Regions from separate parts of the Micromonospora sp. NPDC093277 genome, predicted to be linked through region 1. Evidence: riboswitches for the same ligand, from Rfam matches in the RefSeq annotation. Region 1 holds a riboswitch; each other region holds the start of a gene.

What was found. Region 1 has a riboswitch for cyclic di-AMP ahead of ACIRG9_RS13900 (transglycosylase family protein). Riboswitches for the same ligand answer to the same signal wherever they lie in the genome.
Region 2: another riboswitch for cyclic di-AMP. It lies ahead of ACIRG9_RS18995 (C39 family peptidase); the one in region 1 lies ahead of ACIRG9_RS13900 (transglycosylase family protein).
Region 3: another riboswitch for cyclic di-AMP. It lies ahead of ACIRG9_RS10330 (NlpC/P60 family protein); the one in region 1 lies ahead of ACIRG9_RS13900 (transglycosylase family protein).

Annotation. Positions count from the first base shown of each region.
Region 1 is NZ_JBIWJO010000005.1:324,559-330,653, forward strand. It holds gene ACIRG9_RS13890 (M4 family metallopeptidase) at 1-918, shown strand, start outside; gene ACIRG9_RS13895 (YbaB/EbfC family nucleoid-associated protein) at 1,040-1,495, opposite strand; gene ACIRG9_RS13900 (transglycosylase family protein) at 1,701-2,360, opposite strand; cyclic di-AMP (ydaO/yuaA leader) riboswitch at 2,360-2,532, opposite strand; gene ACIRG9_RS13905 (LLM class flavin-dependent oxidoreductase) at 2,727-4,343, shown strand; gene ACIRG9_RS13910 (hypothetical protein) at 4,466-5,473, shown strand; gene htpG (molecular chaperone HtpG) at 5,537-6,095, opposite strand, start outside.
Region 2 is NZ_JBIWJO010000008.1:39,752-45,846, reverse strand. It holds gene ACIRG9_RS19010 (CDP-glycerol glycerophosphotransferase family protein) at 1-1,171, shown strand, start outside; gene ACIRG9_RS19005 (peptidoglycan-binding protein) at 1,376-2,314, shown strand; gene ACIRG9_RS19000 (alpha/beta fold hydrolase) at 2,364-3,131, opposite strand; gene ACIRG9_RS18995 (C39 family peptidase) at 3,237-4,088, opposite strand; cyclic di-AMP (ydaO/yuaA leader) riboswitch at 4,307-4,450, opposite strand; gene ACIRG9_RS18990 (hypothetical protein) at 4,739-5,512, opposite strand; gene ACIRG9_RS18985 (hypothetical protein) at 5,663-6,095, opposite strand, start outside.
Region 3 is NZ_JBIWJO010000004.1:23,420-29,514, forward strand. It holds gene ACIRG9_RS10320 (NlpC/P60 family protein) at 1-145, shown strand, start outside; gene ACIRG9_RS10325 (N-acetylmuramoyl-L-alanine amidase) at 209-2,245, opposite strand; cyclic di-AMP (ydaO/yuaA leader) riboswitch at 2,482-2,619, shown strand; gene ACIRG9_RS10330 (NlpC/P60 family protein) at 2,632-3,666, shown strand; gene dcd (dCTP deaminase) at 3,729-4,307, opposite strand; gene ACIRG9_RS10340 (pyridoxamine 5'-phosphate oxidase family protein) at 4,386-4,934, shown strand; gene ACIRG9_RS10345 (zinc metalloprotease) at 5,003-5,986, opposite strand.

The sequences.
Region 1 (6,095 bases):
GGCGAGAAGATCAACCTGGTCGGCAGCGGCCCGATCCGCAACATGTACAACCCGTCGGCGCTGGGCGACCCGAACTGCTACTCCAGCAGCATCCCCAGCACCGAGGTGCACGCCGCGGCCGGCCCCGGCAACCACTGGTTCTACCTGCTGGCCATGGGCAGCAACCCGACCAACGGCCAGCCGACCAGCACCACCTGCAACGGCAGCAGCGTGACCGGCCTGGGCATCCAGACGGCCATCAAGATCATGTACAACGCGATGCTGCTGAAGACCACGTCCTCGTCGTACCTGAAGTACCGCACCTGGACGCTGCAGGCGGCGAAGAATCTCTACCCGAGCAGCTGCACCGAGTTCAACACCGTCAAGGCCGCCTGGGACGCCGTCAGCGTGCCGGCGCAGTCCGGTGACCCGACCTGCACCAGCGGCTCGCCGACCCCGACCCCGACCGCCACGACAACCCCGCCCTCGGGCTGCTCCGGCCAGAAGCTGGCCAACCCGGGCTTCGAGTCCGGCAATGTGAGCTGGACCACCACCTCCGGCGTCATCACCAACTCGACCGGCCAGGCGGCGCACAGCGGCTCGTACAAGGCGTGGCTGGACGGCTATGGCACCACCCACACCGACACCCTGTCGCAGTCGGTGACGATCCCGTCCGGCTGCCGGGCGACCCTCACCTTCTGGCTGCACATCGACACCTCGGAGTCGGGCTCCACGGCCTACGACAAGCTGACCGTGAAGGCGGGCAGCACCACCCTGGCCACCTACTCCAACGCCAACGCGGCCTCCGGCTACGTCCAGAAGTCCTTCGACATCTCGTCGCTGGCCGGCACCACCGCCACCATCTCGTTCACCGGCGCGGAGGACAGCATTCTGCAGACCTCCTTCGTCATCGACGACACGGCGGTCAACCTCTCCTGATCACGAACGAAGCGGCCGGTCGTCGTCCTCCCGACGGCCGGCCGCTTCGTCGCGTCAGCGGCTGCCTCGTCCGTCTGAAGGGCGCCGCGCGCGTCGCCGGCCGCCGGCGACGACGCTCGCCTCAGCCGTCCGCCCGGGCGCCCGCGTCGCCGCCGCGGTTGAGCCGGGCCACCACGTCCTCCATCGCCTGGCTGAACAGCTCCATCTGCCGTACCGACTGCCCCTGGAGCCCGCCGAGCCGCGCGGCCAGGGCGTCGACGTCGGCCCGCGCCGAGGCGCTGACCTGGGCGTCGAGGTCGGCGAGGGCAGCGTTCACGGCTTCCACCACGTGCCCGCAGACCGCCTCGACGCCCGCCTCGGCCAGCTGCGGATCGACAGTGACGGACTCGAGCCGGCCACCCTGGACAGCCACGGCACGGACCCGGCCGTCGGCTGCGGAGCCCTCGGCGCGGAGCAACCGCGCCGGGTCGCCGTCGGGGTGCTCGACGGCCCGCGACCGCATCGAGGACAGCGCCTGCTGGGTCTGGGTGAGCAGTTCGTCGAGGCTCGCGGCCGCGGAGAACGGTTCGTTGGTCATAGCCGCGCTTTCTTCACGTCTTTCCGGAGCATCGTGACCTTAGCAACCACGCCCGACGGCGACGATGCGCGCACCGTGTCAGAAGGTCCGCCGGTACGGCGAGCAGCCCCGACCCACCTTCGGCAGCACCGGACGGCCGCCGTACGACGAACGCCCGGCCAGGAATCCCGGCCAGGCGTTCGTCGTACGTGGGCCTCCGGCGACGTCAGCGCAGGTCGAGCCGCTGGCCCGGGAAGATCAGACCCGGGTTGTCGCCGACCACGCGCTCGTTGCGCTCGTAGAGCGCCGGCCAGCCACCGGAGAGGTGGTGGGCCTCGGCGATCTCGGACAGCGTGTCACCGGGCTTGACCACGTAGTCGCCGGCGCTACCGCTGCTCGGCGTGGCGGAGCGGGGGCTGCGGGTGGTGGAGCTGTGGTTCCCCGACGACCGGTCCCTGGTGGCCTTCCTGGACGACTTTTTCGACCCGTTGCCCGAGCTGGACGAGTAGTGCTTGGTCGATCCGCTCTTCTTGCCACAGACCGGCCAGGCGCCGATGCCCTGACCGTCGAGCACCTTCTCGGCGATGGCGATCTGCTCACCGCGGCTGGCCAGGTCGGCGCGGCTGGCGTACCGCTGGCCGCCGTAGCCGTTCCAGGTACCCTTCGAGAACTGCAGGCCGCCGTAGTAGCCATTGCCGGTGTTGATGCGCCAGTTGCCGCCGGACTCGCACTGCGCGATGGCGTCCCAGTTCACGCTGGACGCACTGGCCGGCGCGATCGGCCCGAGGATGGTGGCCGCGCCCGTGGCGGCACCGGCGACGAGCGCTCCGACGGCGACCCGACGCTGGGTGACGCGTCGGCGACGTGCGACGTATTCAGTTGCCATGTGGGTTTCCTCCACGCCGACGAGGTGAGCTGTCGGGTTCGGGCCGAGGAGCCCGGCCGCCGGACGGCGGCTTCACCCCGAGGTGTCGAGCACCGAGGAACATGTGGGTCCCCCGCTCCCGCCTGAGGTCCAGGTACCGCGGGCCGGCGGCGGGATTAGGCGTTGCCGGCCCGGGGTGTCCGCGATCGCGAACACAAACGACGTTAGGGACGATTTCGGATGATCGACCACTTCTTGTGAAGTTCTTCACCCGGCCGAGCGAACGCGCCCCCGGACGAGTTGCGCACCGTCCGAAGGTGCCTTACAAGCCGCGCCCGGTCGGAGACGACGAAGCCGGAGAGGCCGCGTTCTCCCTTGAGGACTACCGTGGCGAGGTCCGGCACGATCGCCGGGCTGGACCAGCAGGCGGGGGCGATGACCGACCACGGACACGAGCTGATCTTCGGGGGCTTCCTCACCCCCACGGCGGGCCAGCCGGAGCAGGTGGTGGCACTGGCCAAACTCTGCGAGCAGGCCGGCCTCGACCTGGTCACCTTCCAGGACCATCCGTACCAGCCGGGCTTCCTGGACACCTGGACGCTGATGTCGTTCGTGGCCGCGGCGACCAGTCGGATCCGGCTGGCCGGCAACGTGCTGAACCTGCCCCTGCGCCAGCCGGTGGTGCTGGCACGAAGCGTGGCCAGCCTGGACCTGCTCACCGGCGGCCGGGTCGAGCTGGGCCTCGGGGCCGGCGCGTTCTGGGAGGCGATCGAGGCGGTCGGCGGGCGCCGGCTGACCCCCGGGCAGGCGGTGGACGCCCTCGACGAGGCGATCCAGGTGATCCGCGAGGTCTGGGACGCCGAGCAGCGCGGCATGGTCCGGGTCGAGGGCGAGCACTACCGGGTGGTCGGGGCGAAGCGGGGGCCGGCGCCGGCGCACCCGGTGGAGATCTGGGTGGGCGCGTACAAGCCGCGGATGTTGCGGCTGGTCGGGCGCGCGGCGGACGGCTGGTTGCCGTCGCTGGCGTACCTGTCGAAGGGGCCGGCCGAGCTGACGGGGATGAACGCCCTGGTCGACGAGGGCGCCGAGGCGGCCGGCCGCGACCCCCGCACGGTGCGGCGGCTGCTCAACGTCTCCGGCCGGTTCACCCGCTCCTCCACCGGTTTCCTGGCCGGACCCCCCGAGCAGTGGGTGGAGGAACTCGCCGGGCTCACGCTGGACCACGGCATCTCCACGTTCATCCTCGGCGCCGACGACCCCACCGCGATCCAGCTCTTCGCGCAGGAGGTGGCGCCCGCGGTGCGCGAGCTGGTCGCCGCCGAGCGCGCCGAGCCCGGCAGCCGCGCCGAGGCCACCGAGGAGCAGCGCGAGGCGGTCGCAGCCGGCCGCGCCACCGCGCTCGCCGTCACCCCCACCCCCGATTCCGGGGTACGGCTGACCGACCACCAGCTCTGGGACGAGTCCACCCGTCCGGCCACCCCTCCGGCCCCGGCCGGGCACGTCTACACCCCGCAGGCCCAGGCCGTCGGAGCACACCTGGTGGACGTGCACGACCACCTGCGGCAGGAGCTGGCACAGGTGCGCGACCTGCTCGAACAGGTCAAGCGCGGGGTCGTCTCCGCCGGCGCCGCCCGCGCCGTGCTCAACCAGATGACCATGCGGCAGAACAACTGGACACTGGGCGCGTACTGCGCCGCCTACTGCACCGTGGTCACCCAGCACCACGGGCTGGAGGACAACTCGGTCTTCCCGCACCTGCGACGATCGGACCCGGGACTGGGCCCGGTACTCGACCGGCTGGAGGCGGAGCACGTCGTGATCCACGACGTGGTGGAGAGTGTGGACCGGGCTCTGGTCGACCTGATCCGCAACCCGGGCGACTTCACCGAGCTGCAGAAGGCGGTGGACGTCCTCACCGACACCCTGTTGTCGCACCTGTCCTACGAGGAACAAGAGATCGTGGAACCACTGGCCCGCCACGGCTTCTACGCCGGCCAGGTCTGACCCGGCGAGGGCCGCGCGACGGCGGCCGTCCGGCAGTGGTAGATCACCCATCTCACCGACCGAATTTCACATTCGCGCAGGTCAGATGGGTCGAGCTACGGTGGGCTGCAGAGGTGATGGCGATGGCTGTGATCTATGCCGACCTGTCGTATCACGACTGGGACCGCGTCAAGGGAACTTTCGACTGGGCGGCGGTTCTCCGGGCCACCTCCCCTGTCCTGTGCCTGCGAGCCACCTACGGCGACCCGCAGGGGTTCAACCCGTCCAGCCCGCACGTCAGCGAGATGGCGCAGGGCGCGAGCCGCGCCGGCTTCGACGTGATCGGCGGCTACCACAACCTGATCAAGGGCGATCAGGCCAGCACCAACCGGCAGGTCGACTACCTGCGCCGCACCCTCGACGGGATCGGCGCGGTGTGGGCGATGCTCGACGTCGAGCGCTACCCGGAGTTGGTCGCCAACGGACTGTGGCCGCGCTTCGACGACGTACGCCGGTTCGTGGACCGCTGGCACACCGTCGACCAGCGGGTGCTGGCGATCTACCTGCCGAAATGGAACTGGGACGGCAACCTCGGCCGGCCCGACCTCCGGCCGCTCGACGCACCCCTGGTCGCCAGCGACTACGGCGGCAACCCCACCGGCACACCCGCCGCCGTCTACCCGCGGGGTGGTGGGGACGGCGGCCCCGGCTGGGCCGCGTACGGCGGGGTGACCCCGTCGATCTGGCAGTTCGGGTCCAACGTCGCCTGCCCGGGCGCGTCCGGACAGACCGACTGCAACGCATACCGTGGCACGCTCGCCCAACTGCGAGCACTGTTGACGAAGGACGACACCATGACCCCCGCCGAATTCTCCGCGATCCTGTCCGACCCGACCGTCGCCGCCAAGATGCGCGCACTGCCCTGGCAGTACGTCGGTCGCGGCATCCCCACCGGCATGTCGACGCTGGGCGTGCTGAACGACCTCTACGAGACCACCCATGCCGTACCGACCGCCGCCGCGATCGCGACGGCGACCGTACAGGCACTCGGCGGGCAGTCCCCGGCCGACGCCGCCGCCGCGATCGTCGCCGCGATCGGCAAGGAAAAGGCCGCAGCCCTCGCGGCGGCCCTCACCACCGCCAGCCAGTAGGGGCGCGGAGGTGCCGTCCGCCGGCCACGGCGTGGCTGCCGCGGCCGGCGGAGGCGGCAGGCCCTACAGCGCCCGAGCGAGCCGGTCGGCGAGGATCCGGGTGAACCGGGACGGGTCGGCCAGTTCCCCGCCCTCGGCGAGCAGCGCCATGCCGTACAGCAGCTCGGCGGTCTCGGTCAGTGCGGTGGAGTCGCCGCCCTGCTCGTGCGCCTTGCGCAGCCCGGTGACCAGCGGGTGGGTCGGGTTGAGTTCGAGGATCCGCTTGACCTGCGGCACCTCCTGCCCCATCGCCCGGTACATCTTCTCCAGCGTCGGAGTCATGTCCTGCGCGTCGCCGACCACACACGCCGGCGAGGTGGTGAGCCGCGAGGAGAGCCTGACCTCCTTGACGCTGTCCGCGAGCGCGCCGGTCATCCAGGTGAGCAGGTCGGCGTACTCCTTGCGCTCGGACTCGGCCTTCTCCTTCTCCTCGTCGGTCTCCAGGTCGACCTGGCCCTTGGCCACCGACCGGAGCGTCTTCCCGTCGTACTGGCCGACCCGCTCGACCCAGACCTCGTCGACCGGGTCGGTGAGGATCAGCACCTCGTAACCCTTGGCCCGGAACGCCTCCAGATGCGGGGAG
Region 2 (6,095 bases), on a different contig from region 1:
CCCGGTGGGCCGGGCGCTACGCCGGCACCAGCCCGAGTTCGTGCTCTACTTCTCCGCCCCGCCCGGGTCGGAGTACCAGGTCACCATGTGGCTGCCGTACCTGGAACGGATCGGCCGGCCGTTCCTGGTCCTGCTGCGCGAGCCGGAGTTCCTGCCCGCCGTCGCCGCCGCGACCCGCGCACCGGTGGTCTTCTGCCCGACGCTGCAGGCCATGGACGAGGCGCTGGTCCCCAGCCTGCGGGCGGCGTTCTACGTCAACCACGGCGCGAAGAACAGTCACTGCATCCGCTTCGCGCACCTCACCCACGTGCAGCTGCACCACGGCGACAGCGACAAGGCGCCGAGCGCCAACCCGGTCTCGGCGATCTTCGACAAGATCTTCGTGGCCGGCCAGGCGGCGATCGACCGGTACGCCCGGGCCGGCGTGGAGATCCCCGCCGAGAAGTTCGTGGTGGTCGGCCGGCCCCAGGTGGAGGCGATCGAGGTACGCCGGGAGCCGACCACCGGCCTGGCGCAGCCGACCGTGCTCTACACCCCCACCTGGACGGGGCACCACGCCGACGCAAACTACTGCTCGCTGCCGGTGGCCGAGACGATGCTCCGCCGGCTACTGGACCGGGGTGCCACGGTGATCCTTCGGCACCACCCGTACACCGCGCAGAACCCGGCCTCGGCGCGGCAGCTGGCCCGGCTCACCGAGCTGCTCGCCGCGGACAAGGCGACGACCGGCCGGACCCACCTGTGGGGCGCGGCGGCCACCCGGGAGCTGACTTTGACCGATTGCGTCAACCGCGCCGACGCGCTGGTCTCGGACGTCTCCGGGGTCATCTCCGACTGGCTCTACTCGGGCAAGCCTTATGCCGTCACCGACATGGGCGCTGACGGCGAGGACTTCGTCGGGCGGTTCCCCCTCGCCGGCTCGGGTTACGTGCTGCGCCGGGATATGTCCAACGTGGACGGGGTGCTGACCGAGCTGCTCGACACCGACCCGAAGGCGGCGGCTCGCTGGGCCACCCGCACCCGCTACCTGGGCGACTTCCCCGCCGAGGCGTACGCCGAGGCGTTCCTTGACGCCGCCCGCCGGCAGCTCGAACCGGGCTGGACCCCGCTGGCCCCGCGCGGCGCCGGAGCGGCCGCGCCGGACGGCTCGCCGTTCTCTCCCACCGCCTGAGCCACTCTCACCTCCTGACCGCCCCGCCACCCCCGGCGGGGCGGTCTTGCGTGTGCGGAAGATCACCCGCTATCCAATCACCATTGTAAATATTCAACATCATCATCATACTTGCTCGCGGGCAGCCCACCGGCGAGACGTCGCCGGCCCCTCCCGGCGACGCGGTCCGCCGCACGCCGCCACTCTTCGTCCACAGGAGCACGTATGCCAACCTTCCTTCGTCGACTCGCGCTCTGGCTCGGCGCGCTCGCGCTCGCCGTGATGGCCGCACTGACCGGTCCGACCGCCGCCCAGGCGGCAGCGCCGGCCTGGCCCACGCTGGGCAACGGCTCGACCGGCGCCAACGTCACCACCGCCCAGTACCTGCTCCGCCACCGCGGCTACAGCCTCACGGTCGACGGCCAGTACGGCCCCGGCACCACCTCGGTGGCGAAGTCCTTCCAGTCGGCCAACGGCCTCGGCGCCGACGGCGTCATCGGGCCACAGACCTGGGGCAAGCTGGTGGTCACCCTGAACGCCGGCGCCAACAACGACGCGGTCCGCGCGCTGCAGACCTCACTCAACAAGTACGGCTACGGCCTGTCCGTGGACGGTGCCTGGGGTCCGGCCACAACCTCGGCGGTGCAGTCGTTCCAGTCGCGCAACGGGCTCGCCGTCGACGGCATCGTCGGGCCGGCGACCTGGCAGTACCTGGTCGGCGGCAGCGGCGGCGGCACCGGCAACTATCGCCTGATCATCGGCAAGTCGGTGCTGCCTCGCAGCGAGTACGACGACCCGCACCACGACTACCCGGCGATCGACCTGCCCACCGTGACCGGCACGACCGCGTACGCGATCACCTCCGGCACGGTCGGGCACGTGGGCGGCAACTGCGGTCTCGGCATCGGCATCACCGCCGACGACGGCGCCTACTACCTCTACTGCCACCTGAATTCGCGCTCGGTCGGCGCCGGTGCCCGGGTCAGCGCCGGCCAGGTCCTCGGCTACACCGGGGCCACCGGCAACGTGACCGGCCCGCACCTGCACCTGGAGGTCAGGGTCAACGGCGCCAACCGCTGCCCGCAGAACATGCTGCTGGCCCTCTACGACGGCGTCACACCACCCGCCCCATCCGCCCTGCCCGCCACCGGCTGCACGTACTGACGGCAACCCTCGGCCGTGATGTCGTCGCCCCGTCCGCGGGACGACGACATCACGGCCCGTCGGGCGTCGCGTACGGCGCGAGCAGGTCGAGGACGACGGCGGGGTCCTCGACGTGCGCGCTGTGGCCGAGCCCCGACAGGGTCACCACCGGCACGCCCAGTTCCTTGAGCTGCGCGTCGGTCACCATCGGGTCCTGCTCACCCCGGGCCAGCAGCACCGGCACGTCGGTCGCGGCGAGCAGGGCGGGCAGCCGCGGCTCCCCCACCGCGAACGCGGCCGGATCCATGGCCAGCCGCCAACGGCCGTCCTCGCGGCGCAGCCCGGCGTCCACCACCGGATGGTCGGGGGCGAAGAGCCCCGCCAGTCCGGCGACCCGCAGATAGCGGCGGGCCGCCTCGTCCCGGCTGGAGAACCAGGTCACCGGCCGCTCGGCCAGCTCGCGGGCCTTGTCGAGCTCGGCCGGGGACCAGGCGACCTTGATGCCGAGCCCGATCACCGCGTCGATCGGCAGCCGCCGCATCCGCGCGGCGAGCGCCAGCGCCACCACCCCGCCGAGCGAGTGCCCGAGCACGACCAGCCGGTCGTCGGCGCCGAGCCGGTCGGCGACCGGGCCGAGCCCCGTCACCAACCGGTCCGCCAGGGCCTCGAAGGAGTACGCCGGCAGCGGCGGCGACCAGCCGTGGCCGGCCAGGTCGGGGGCCAGCCAGCGCCCCGCCCACCGGTGTTCCAGCAGCGGCGCCCAGGGCAGCCACACCTCGCCGGTGGCGCCCAGTCCGTGCAGCAGCAGTAGATGGCGGCTACCCGTCTCGTCGGCCATACGGCGAAGTGTCGCATCGGACCGGCCACCCACGCGAGACACCGCGCATACGAGGTCGGGCACCGGCTCACATGAGCCGGTGCCCGACAGGGGGGAGGGATGCGATCAGGACGAGTAGCCGCGGGTGGCGGCCCAGTTCGCCAGGTCGATGGTGCTGATCCAGTACTCGGGCAGCGCCGGGTTCGCCGAGTCGGCGATCCGGGCGATCCGGCCGTCGTCCTTGTAGCCGACCACCGCGATGTAGTGACCGCCGGGGAACGAGTGCCAGCCGCCGTTGGTGTCGGTGGCGGAGCCGGCGATGTTGACCACCACGCCACGGCCGTCGGTGACCGCGTTGACCAGGTCCGCCTGGAGCTGGTCCATCTGGGCCGGGGTCGCGGCCTGACCGGGGATCATGTGGGTCCGGTACGGGCTGCCCTTGACCATCTTGTTCAGCCCGCGGGTGGTGTCCTCGGCCGAGTTGGTGCCGTTCATGCCGGCGTTCAGCGGCACGGCCATCGCGTCCTGGGTGGTCTCGACGCCGCTCGCGCTCAGCGCGTTGCGCACCGCGGCCGGGCCACAGTTCCAGTAGGCGGTCTGCGCCTGGTAGTCGTAGTCGAGGACCTTGGTCACCGGCGCCTTCGGCTTCGGCTTGGCCGTACGGGTCACGTCCGGGTCCGCCTTGGCCTTGCTCGGCGACGCCGACGCGCTCGGCGAGCCGGACGGTGACGCGCTCGGCGAGTCGGACGGCGACGGGGCGGCGAGGCGCGCCTCGCTGCGGCTGGCGACCTCGCCGAGGCGGGGGGCCAGCTCGGCGACGGCGGCGGTGTGCTCCTGGGGGGCGGGCGCCGCGTCGGCGCTGGCCAGCGCGGCGCTGGCGCCGCCGGCGAGCACGAGGGCCGCGGCCGAGCCGGCGACGATCTGGTACGGGCGCTCGGTCGCGAGGCGCCGCAGCTGTCGCTTCAGGTGGTGCTTCACGTGTGTTCCTCCACGAGGGCCTGAGCGGCGCACGCCGGCCCGACGCGCGGACAGGGTCACGCGCGTTGCCGGGCGGGGTGGCCACGGGAAAGGGAGCGCCCGGTGAACCGGGCTGCGGGAGCGGGTTGCCGGAAGCTCGGTCGCCGGTCAGGCGAGCGAGGGCACCGCGGCGCCGTGGAGGCGGGGGGAAGATCGGGGGGAGGTTGGCACGAGGATGTGACTCCTTCCGTGGCCGCCTACCGGGTTAGCTGACGGATTCGGGCGGGAAGAACGCCCTACCGCGGGCCGCAGCTCGCGGATTCACCCCGGTGTTGCACTGGGTCCCCGGTTCGTGAAAGATCACGATTAAGCGGGTCGGCGCGGCGTCGCCACCTGCGATCGGTAACCGCACCGGACGCGCCGACACTACCGGTGGGTTCTCCTCCTGCCAACCACTCCGACCTGCTTAAACATCGGAATTACCGGCGCCGACCGGAACAGCCCGCAACTGACGTAACTCAATGGGACAAGCAGTTATCGCGGAACTGTCAGGCAAGAATCGGACACCGGGTGGACGATCAACCTGGAATTGCGGGAGTCGATCGCCCACACTGATCCGGATGACCGTTTCCGGGCAGCCAGTGACGCGGCTCACCGAAGTTGGTAACGATTCATCCGACCCGTGCCGGACGAAAGCGCGCGCTACGGCCGGCCGGCACCGCAGCGCGGGCCGTCGCCACCGCCTCGGTACGGCGTATCGGGGCCGCGCCGGTGTGCAGCGCCTCGGCGGCGGCGAACGCCTCCACGGCCAGGGCGCGGGCCGACTCGGCGGCCAGCGCGGCGTCGCGCCAGGCCCGCTGCTCCCCCTCGGCGGCAGCCCGCCAGCCGGCCCGCCGGCGGTCGCGTACCACCCGGGCCAGAACGATCTCCTGCTCGGCCGGGTGCCGGCGCGGATCCCACCCGTTGCGATGGGCCAGCACGTCAGCGAGTTGGCGGGCCGACAGGTCGCCGTGCCAGTGCGCCGCCATCGCGGCATGGTGCAGCCACCGTTCCCGGGCCGCGTACTCGGCCGGCGTGCGGAGGGTACGCGGCTCAGGCAGCACGGCGGCACCGGCGAGCCGCCGGGCGCTCGTCTCGGCCGCGTCGTACGCCCGCCAGGCCCGGTCGGCCGCCGCCTGGGCGGTCAGCCACCGCTCGCGGCGCCGGCGAGCGGTCTGCGCGGCCCCGGCGGCTGCCACCGCCACCTCGTCGGCGTACCGGCGCAGGTCGGCGCGGCGGGCCGCCTCCTCAGCCGCCGGATCAGGCGCAACATCCGCCGGAACGTCCCGCTCGGGCCGGGCGACCAGCGCGGCCAGCAGGCCCAGGGCGAACACGAGCAGGCCCGACCAGATGGCGGCGGCCTCGGGAACCTTGCTGAGGAAGTGGTGGAGAACGGTCTGCTGCATGGTCGGCACCTCACGGAAACGACGTGACGAGGAGGTCCGCACTGGCCCGCGGGCGGGGCGCGACCGGGTACGGGCGCCGCCGCGCCGCCGTCGGGCGGATGCGGGGTGAGGTTCGGTCGGACGGCGAGGCGGGCCGCGGCCCGCGGCTCGTCAGCTGACGGGCGGGGCCCGGGAGCCGACGGTCGCCGGGACCAGCCCGACCAGGACGCGCTGCCGGTCGCCCGGCACGGCCACGACCGCCCGACGCGACGCCGCCGGGTCGGCCACACCGACCGGGCCGACCGGCCCCTCGCCACTGCCGGCCCGCTCGACGCTGCCGGCCCGCTCGACGGCACCAGCCTGATCGGTGCTGCCGGCCCAACCGACGGCACGCGCCCGATTGATGGTGCCGGCCCGATCAGTGGTGCCAGCCGGGTCGGCGACGCCGGGCCGGTCGGCGATGGCTGCTCCCGGCCCGCTCCGGGCCGCGAAGACGGCGGCGCCGACCCGCAGGGTCAGGCTCTCGGCAGGGCTCGCAGCGAACCGGGGGGCCGCCTGCGCGGTCGCGGCCGGGCCGAGGGGCAACGCGGTGGCACCGAGCGAG
Region 3 (6,095 bases), on a different contig from region 1:
CCTGGTCTTCTTCTACAGCGATCTGCACCATGTCGGGCTCTATCTCGGCGACGGGCTGATGGTGCACGCCCCACGGACCGGAAAGCCGGTCCAGGTGAGCCAGATCAGCTACCAGCCGGTCGCAGGCTTCCGCCGGCCCTACTGACGGCTGCTTCGCCCAGTACGAAGGCCCCCGGTCCGCGGACCGGGGGCCTTCGTCTCGTTCGGGTTACCGGGGTGCGTCTACCGCCCCTGGCTGGATCAGTACGTCGTCGAGGTTGACGTACATCACGCGGTGGCCGAACTGGATCTGCACGTACTGGTTCGCGCCGCGGACGACCGTCCGGTCATCCGCCGCCGAGCCGTCGAACGAGACGGCCCGGTAGTACTCGCCCGGCAGCACGCCGCCGACCGCGTACTTCTGGCCCGCCTTGAAGGTGTACTGCAGCGGCGAGATTGCCTGGTAGGGGATGGTTGACGGGTACGCCGCCTGCTCGGGGTAGGCGCGCCCGTACACCGGGATGGTGGCCTTGCCCGGCTTGGGGGTCACCACGAAGCCGTTCGCCCACTTCGCCGTCCGCGCCGCGGCCGGGTTGTGGAACCACGCCTTCTGGCCGAGGTACCAGATGGCCGTCCAGTCGCCCTGGACATCGGCGAGAGCGTACGTCTGACCGGCCGAGGCGCGGGCGCCGTGGTCGGAGATGTACATGGTGTTCGGCTGGCCGTTCGGCTGCAGCCCCAGGTCGTTGACCAGTGGCGCGGTCGGGCTCGGAGCGGTGCGCAGGATGACCGAGGAGGAGCCGCGCAGCGGGCAGGGCTGGATCGGCGGCAGGGGGTTCGGAACGCCCGGGGGCTGCCGGTTGCAACCGGTGAAGGCCGGCTGGTTGCTGGCGTAGTCCGGGTCGATGGTGACCAGGCCCGTGTTCGGGGTCCCGGTTCCCTTGAACGGCGCCTTCATCAGGTCGAAGTAGTGCGACCAGTCCCAGTACGGTCCCGGATCCCAGTGCATCCCGCCCACGTTCGCGGCGGTGATGCCGGGAACGTTGTCGTGGCCCAGGATGTGCTGCCGGTCCAGCGGGATCTGGAAGCGCAGCGCCAGGTGCCGGACCAGCTTGGCGGAGGTCCGGTACATCGCCTCGGTGTACCAGGTGCCGTGGCCGGCGAAGCCCTCGTGCTCGATGCCGATGGACTTGGCGTTGACGTACCAGTTGCCGGCGTGCCAGCCCACGTCCTTGGCCTTGATGTGCTGGGCGACGTAGCCGTCCACCGAACGCAGCGTGTAGTGCCAGCCCAGGTAGGTCACGTCCTGAACGAGCTGCACGCTCGGGCCGAAGTAGCCCTCGGTGTCGTGGATGATGATGTACTCGATCTTCTGCTGTGCCGGCCGGTTGCCGATGTCGTAGTTGCCGTAGTCGCCGGAACCCGGGCCGTACTTCCCGTAGGGCGCGGGGATCCACTCGCAGGCGAGGCGGACCGGGCACTCCAGGCCGTCCGGCCGCTCGGCGCGACGCAGCCCGAGCTTGTGCAGCCCGGACTGGTCCGGCGTCACCGCCGCGGCGGCGAGGGTCACCTGCTGGCCGTCGTCGGTGATCCGGCTGGCGCCCTGGCTGATCTGGTCGTACACCTCGTCGGCGAAGGCCGCCGCGGCGTCCTCGGTGTCCGCGCCGGAATACCGGGCCACCGCGCCGTACCAGGCCGCCGGGTCGCTGCCGGCGCCGGCCGGCCCACCCAGCTCCTGCTGGTACGAGGCGAGCAGCGCCGCACCGCCCCGGATGTTGGCGACGGCGTCGGTACGCAGCGTCTCCTTCGACTCGCCGGTGAGGTCGGCGGCGGCGTCGAGGGTCTGCAGCGACGCCTGCGGCAGTACGTCGCCGCTCGGCCGCGCCGCGATCGCCGGGTCGAGAACGAGCGGCCGGGACTCGTCGCCGCGCGGGTCCTCGTTCTCGTCGACGTGGGCGCTGGACGGCGTCGAGGCGACCTGGGCCGCGTCGGTCAGGTGCATCGGGCCGTAGCCGCCACTGGTGCTGGGCTGGCCCGCGTGGGTGTCCCAGCGGGACTCCAGGTAGGAGACGCCGAGCAGGACGCTCTGCGGCACGCCGTACTCCGCTGCCGCGGCGGCGTACTGCTGTTGACGGTCCGGGTTGTCGGTGGTTCCGGCGGTGAGGGGCGCCGCCGCGCTGGGGCCGCTGATCGCGAGAGCGGTGGCTGCCGCGACGGTGGCGGCCAGCAATACCCGTCTGCGCGACGTTAGGGCTGAGAGGTGCATCAAACCTCCAGTTCGGGATGGGGGTCACTGCGTCCTCACCCTCGCTCCGCGCATGCCTCCTGGTCAATACCTTTCCAGGTAACGATGTACCCCGAAAGAAACCTTCATGCCCGCGGACCGCGACCGCGAATTTGAGTACGGAGTGTCACGGCGTCGCGGGTTGCGGAATGGTAACGACGATCTCTACTCTGGTCAGTCGTCGACCGGTAGGTTCACCGCCCAGCCCGGGTGGTGGCGGTCGGACACCGCCGAGTCGCCTCCGGGCGAGCCGGGGACCCAGGTACCTGGGGTGAATCCGCACCGTGGTGCGGTAGGGCGGCTCCCTTCCCGCCCGAACCCGTCAGCTAACCCGGTAGGCGGTCAGGAAAGAAGGAGTACGGAGCCCGGTGGCACACCATGCCCCGCGGCGACCGTCGGTCCGGCCGGTCGGCCGGTCGACGGCTGCGCCGCGTACCCGCTGGTCCCGCTTAACCACCGCCCTTGCCGCCCTGGCCGGCACCGCCGTCGTACTGACCGGCGGCGCCACGGCGGCCCACGCCGACCCGTCGGTCACCGAGATCGAGCGGCAGATCGACGCCGACTGGAACAAGCTCGAACCGATCATCGAGCAGGTCAACGCCACCCGCGAGGACCTCGCCGCCAAACGCAAGCAGGCCAACGCGCTGGCCAAACAGATCGCCCCGTTGCAGGCCCAGGTCGACGAGGCCCTCGGGCAGGTCGGTGGGCTCGCCGCCGACGCGTACAAGGGCAACGGCATCTCCACGGTCAACGCGCTGCTGGGCAGCCGGTCGCCGGGCGAGATCGTCAACAGCCTCGAACTGCTCGACCGCTTCGCGCACCGCCAGCAGCAGCAGGTGCAGGCCGTGGCCGACCTGCGCGATCAGTTGGCCGCGAAGAAGAAGCCGCTGGACGACATGGTCGCCCAACTGGCTCGTACCGATGCCCAGCTCTCGGCCAGGAAGAAGCAGATCGACGCCGAGATCGTCCGGCTGGAGAAGCTGCGGCTCAAGGTGTACGGCAACGGCGGCGGCGGCCCGCTGCGCCCGGCGCCCTGCCCCGCCGGCTATCCGGGCGGCCCCGCCGGGGTCGCGGTCAAGTTCGCCTGCGCCCAGATCGGCAAGATCTATGTCTGGGGCGCCGCCGGCCCGGACCACTACGACTGCTCCGGTCTCACCATGGCAGCCTGGGCCAAGGCGGGCGTCTCGATGCCGCACAACGCCCGGCAACAGCACGACGTCACCAAGCGGGTGAGCCGCAGCGAGCTGCGCGCAGGGGACCTGGTCTTCTACTACAGCGACCTGCACCACGTCGCGATGTACGTCGGCGACGGCTGGGTGGTGCACGCCTCCCAGTCGGGCAAACCCATCACGATGAAACGCGTCGACGACGGCCAGATCAACAGCTACGGCCGCCCCGGCTGATGTGAAAGGAGGGGCCCCTTCTTAACGCCTCAGGTAGCGGAAGGGGCCCCTGTCAACACCCGTCAGCGGGTCGACCAGATGCGCCAGTTCTGCCAGGAACGGCTCGGCGTCGGGCCGCGCTGCCCCTGGTAGCGCGAACCGTAGACCGCCGAACCGTACGGGTGCTCGGCCGGCGACGAGAGCCGGAAGATGCAGAGCTGGCCGATCTTCATCCCCGGCCAGAGAGTGATCGGCAGGTTCGCCACGTTCGAGAGCTCCAACGTGACGTGCCCGGAGAAGCCCGGGTCGATGAAGCCGGCGGTCGAGTGGGTGAGCAGCCCCAGCCGGCCCAGGCTCGACTTGCCCTCCAGCCGCCCGGCGAGCTGGTCGCCGAGCGAGATCACCTCAAGCGTGGAGGCGAGCACGAACTCACCCGGGTGCAGCACGAACGGCTCGCCCTCGGGCACCTCCACCAACGAGGTCAGGTCGTCCTGCTGCACGGCCGGGTCGATGTGGGTGTAGAGATGGTTGTTGAAGACCCGGAAGAGCCGGTCGAGGCGTACATCGATGCTGGAAGGCTGCACCAGCGCGGGCTCGAAGGGCTCCAGCGCGAGCGTGCCCGCTTCGATCTCGGAGGCCAGGTCGCGGTCGGAGAGCAGCATCGGAACACCATAGCGACCGGTACGGGTGACCTGCGTGTCGGACTGCGCACTCGTACACTTGTTCGATAGAATGTCCGCATGGCTTCCTGGTCCGAATTCGCCGCCGACGAGCCCCGACTCGCCGACGAGATCCGCCTTCTCCTGCAGCAGTACGGGCCGGGCTTCGGCTACCTCGCCACGGTCCGCGCCGACGGCGGCCCCCGGGTCCACCCGGTCTCCCCGGTCATCACCGACGAGGGGCTCTACTGCTTCGTCATCGAGTCGCCCAAGCGCCGCGACCTCGAACGCGACGGCCGCTACGCGCTGCACTCGTTCCCGCCCGAGGAGCGCGACGACGAGGCCTACGTCGCCGGCCGGGCCGAGCCCGTGACCGAGCCGGCCACCGTGGCCCGGGTGGCCGCCCTCGGCCGGGCCGCCCCGCAGGTCGACTGGCGGCTGTTCGAGTTCACCGTCGACGTGGCGATGCTGACCCGGCGTGACCAGGCGGCCCAGCTCGGCGCGGGCCGGCCGCAGGTGCGGGTCTGGCTCGACCCGCGAGCGACCGGCCCGACGCGGCGCTCCGACGTCGCGCCGCCCGAGGCCCGGCGCGGCCGCCACGGCTTCGACACCCGCCGCCCGGCCGCCTGAGCCCCGCGACAGCGCGGTGCCGGCCCCGTCGTCGAACGGGACCGGCACCGTTCGCCGTGCTGCGGTTGCTACGCCGCGCGGTAGGCCTCCCACGCGGTCAGCATTCGGCTGGCCTGCCCGGGGGTGAACTCGGACATGCACGAGTCGTAGGTGTAGTCCATGAAGTTGTGGATCGGGTCCGCGCCGGGAGCGGTGCAGGTGTCCCGCCCGGTCGGGCACTGGTAGGCAGGGGAGGCCTCAGCCGGGGTGTCGCTGACCTGGTCGCCCTGGCCGGTGCAGCCGCCCTGGAAGGTGTGGTAGAGGTTCAGCCAGTGGCCGATCTCGTGGGTGCCCGTGTCGCCCTGGTTGTAGTTGGTGGCGGTGCCACCCGGCAGCGACTCGCTCAGCGCGACCACGCCGTCCATCTTGTCCAGTGTCTTCTTCGGGAAGGTCGCCCAGCCGAGCAGGTTGTCGCTCAGCTCGCCCAGGTACATGTTCAGGGTGTTCTTGCCGCCCTCCCGCAGCGTGGTCTTCATGGACCGCTCGGCCGAGGAGCCCGAGACGATCGGGTACCAGGACGGGTTGGTGACCCGGTTGATCTTCTGGAGCTGGAACGCGAAGGCGGTCGCGGCGCCGCCGGTGCCCCCGCTGTAGGCCTGGTTCAGCACGCTGATCTGCTGATTGATCATCGAGTCGGGAATGTTGCCGCCAGCCCGCGTGCTGTCCCGCTGGATGACGTGGACGACGACCGGGATGGTCACGGTCGCCAGGGGCGCGGCTGCGGCGTCGACGCGGAGCCTGGACCGCTCGGCCAGGGCGGCGTCGAGATCCGCCTCCCGCTCCCGCACCTGCGAGGCGGTCAACTCGTTCGGGTCGTGCTTGGCGTGCGCTCCGGCCTTCACCCGGGCGTCCGGGTGGACGTCGGCCGGCTCGACGCAGCCGCCCGCCGGGGCGGCGGAGAAGGCCGAAGCGGCCGGGACGACACCCACCGCGGCGGTGCTGAGCAGCAGCGCGAGGGTCGTCGACGCGACACCGGCGGTACGCCGGGTCAGCAGGTTGGGACGGAGTCCCATGGGCCCACCTCTTTCTGGCGGCGCGACAGGGGGTGTGTCACGCCGTGGTTGAGAACGTGGAGCCGACGTTACAGTCCATCGATAAATTTGAAAACGCTCATATGTTGCG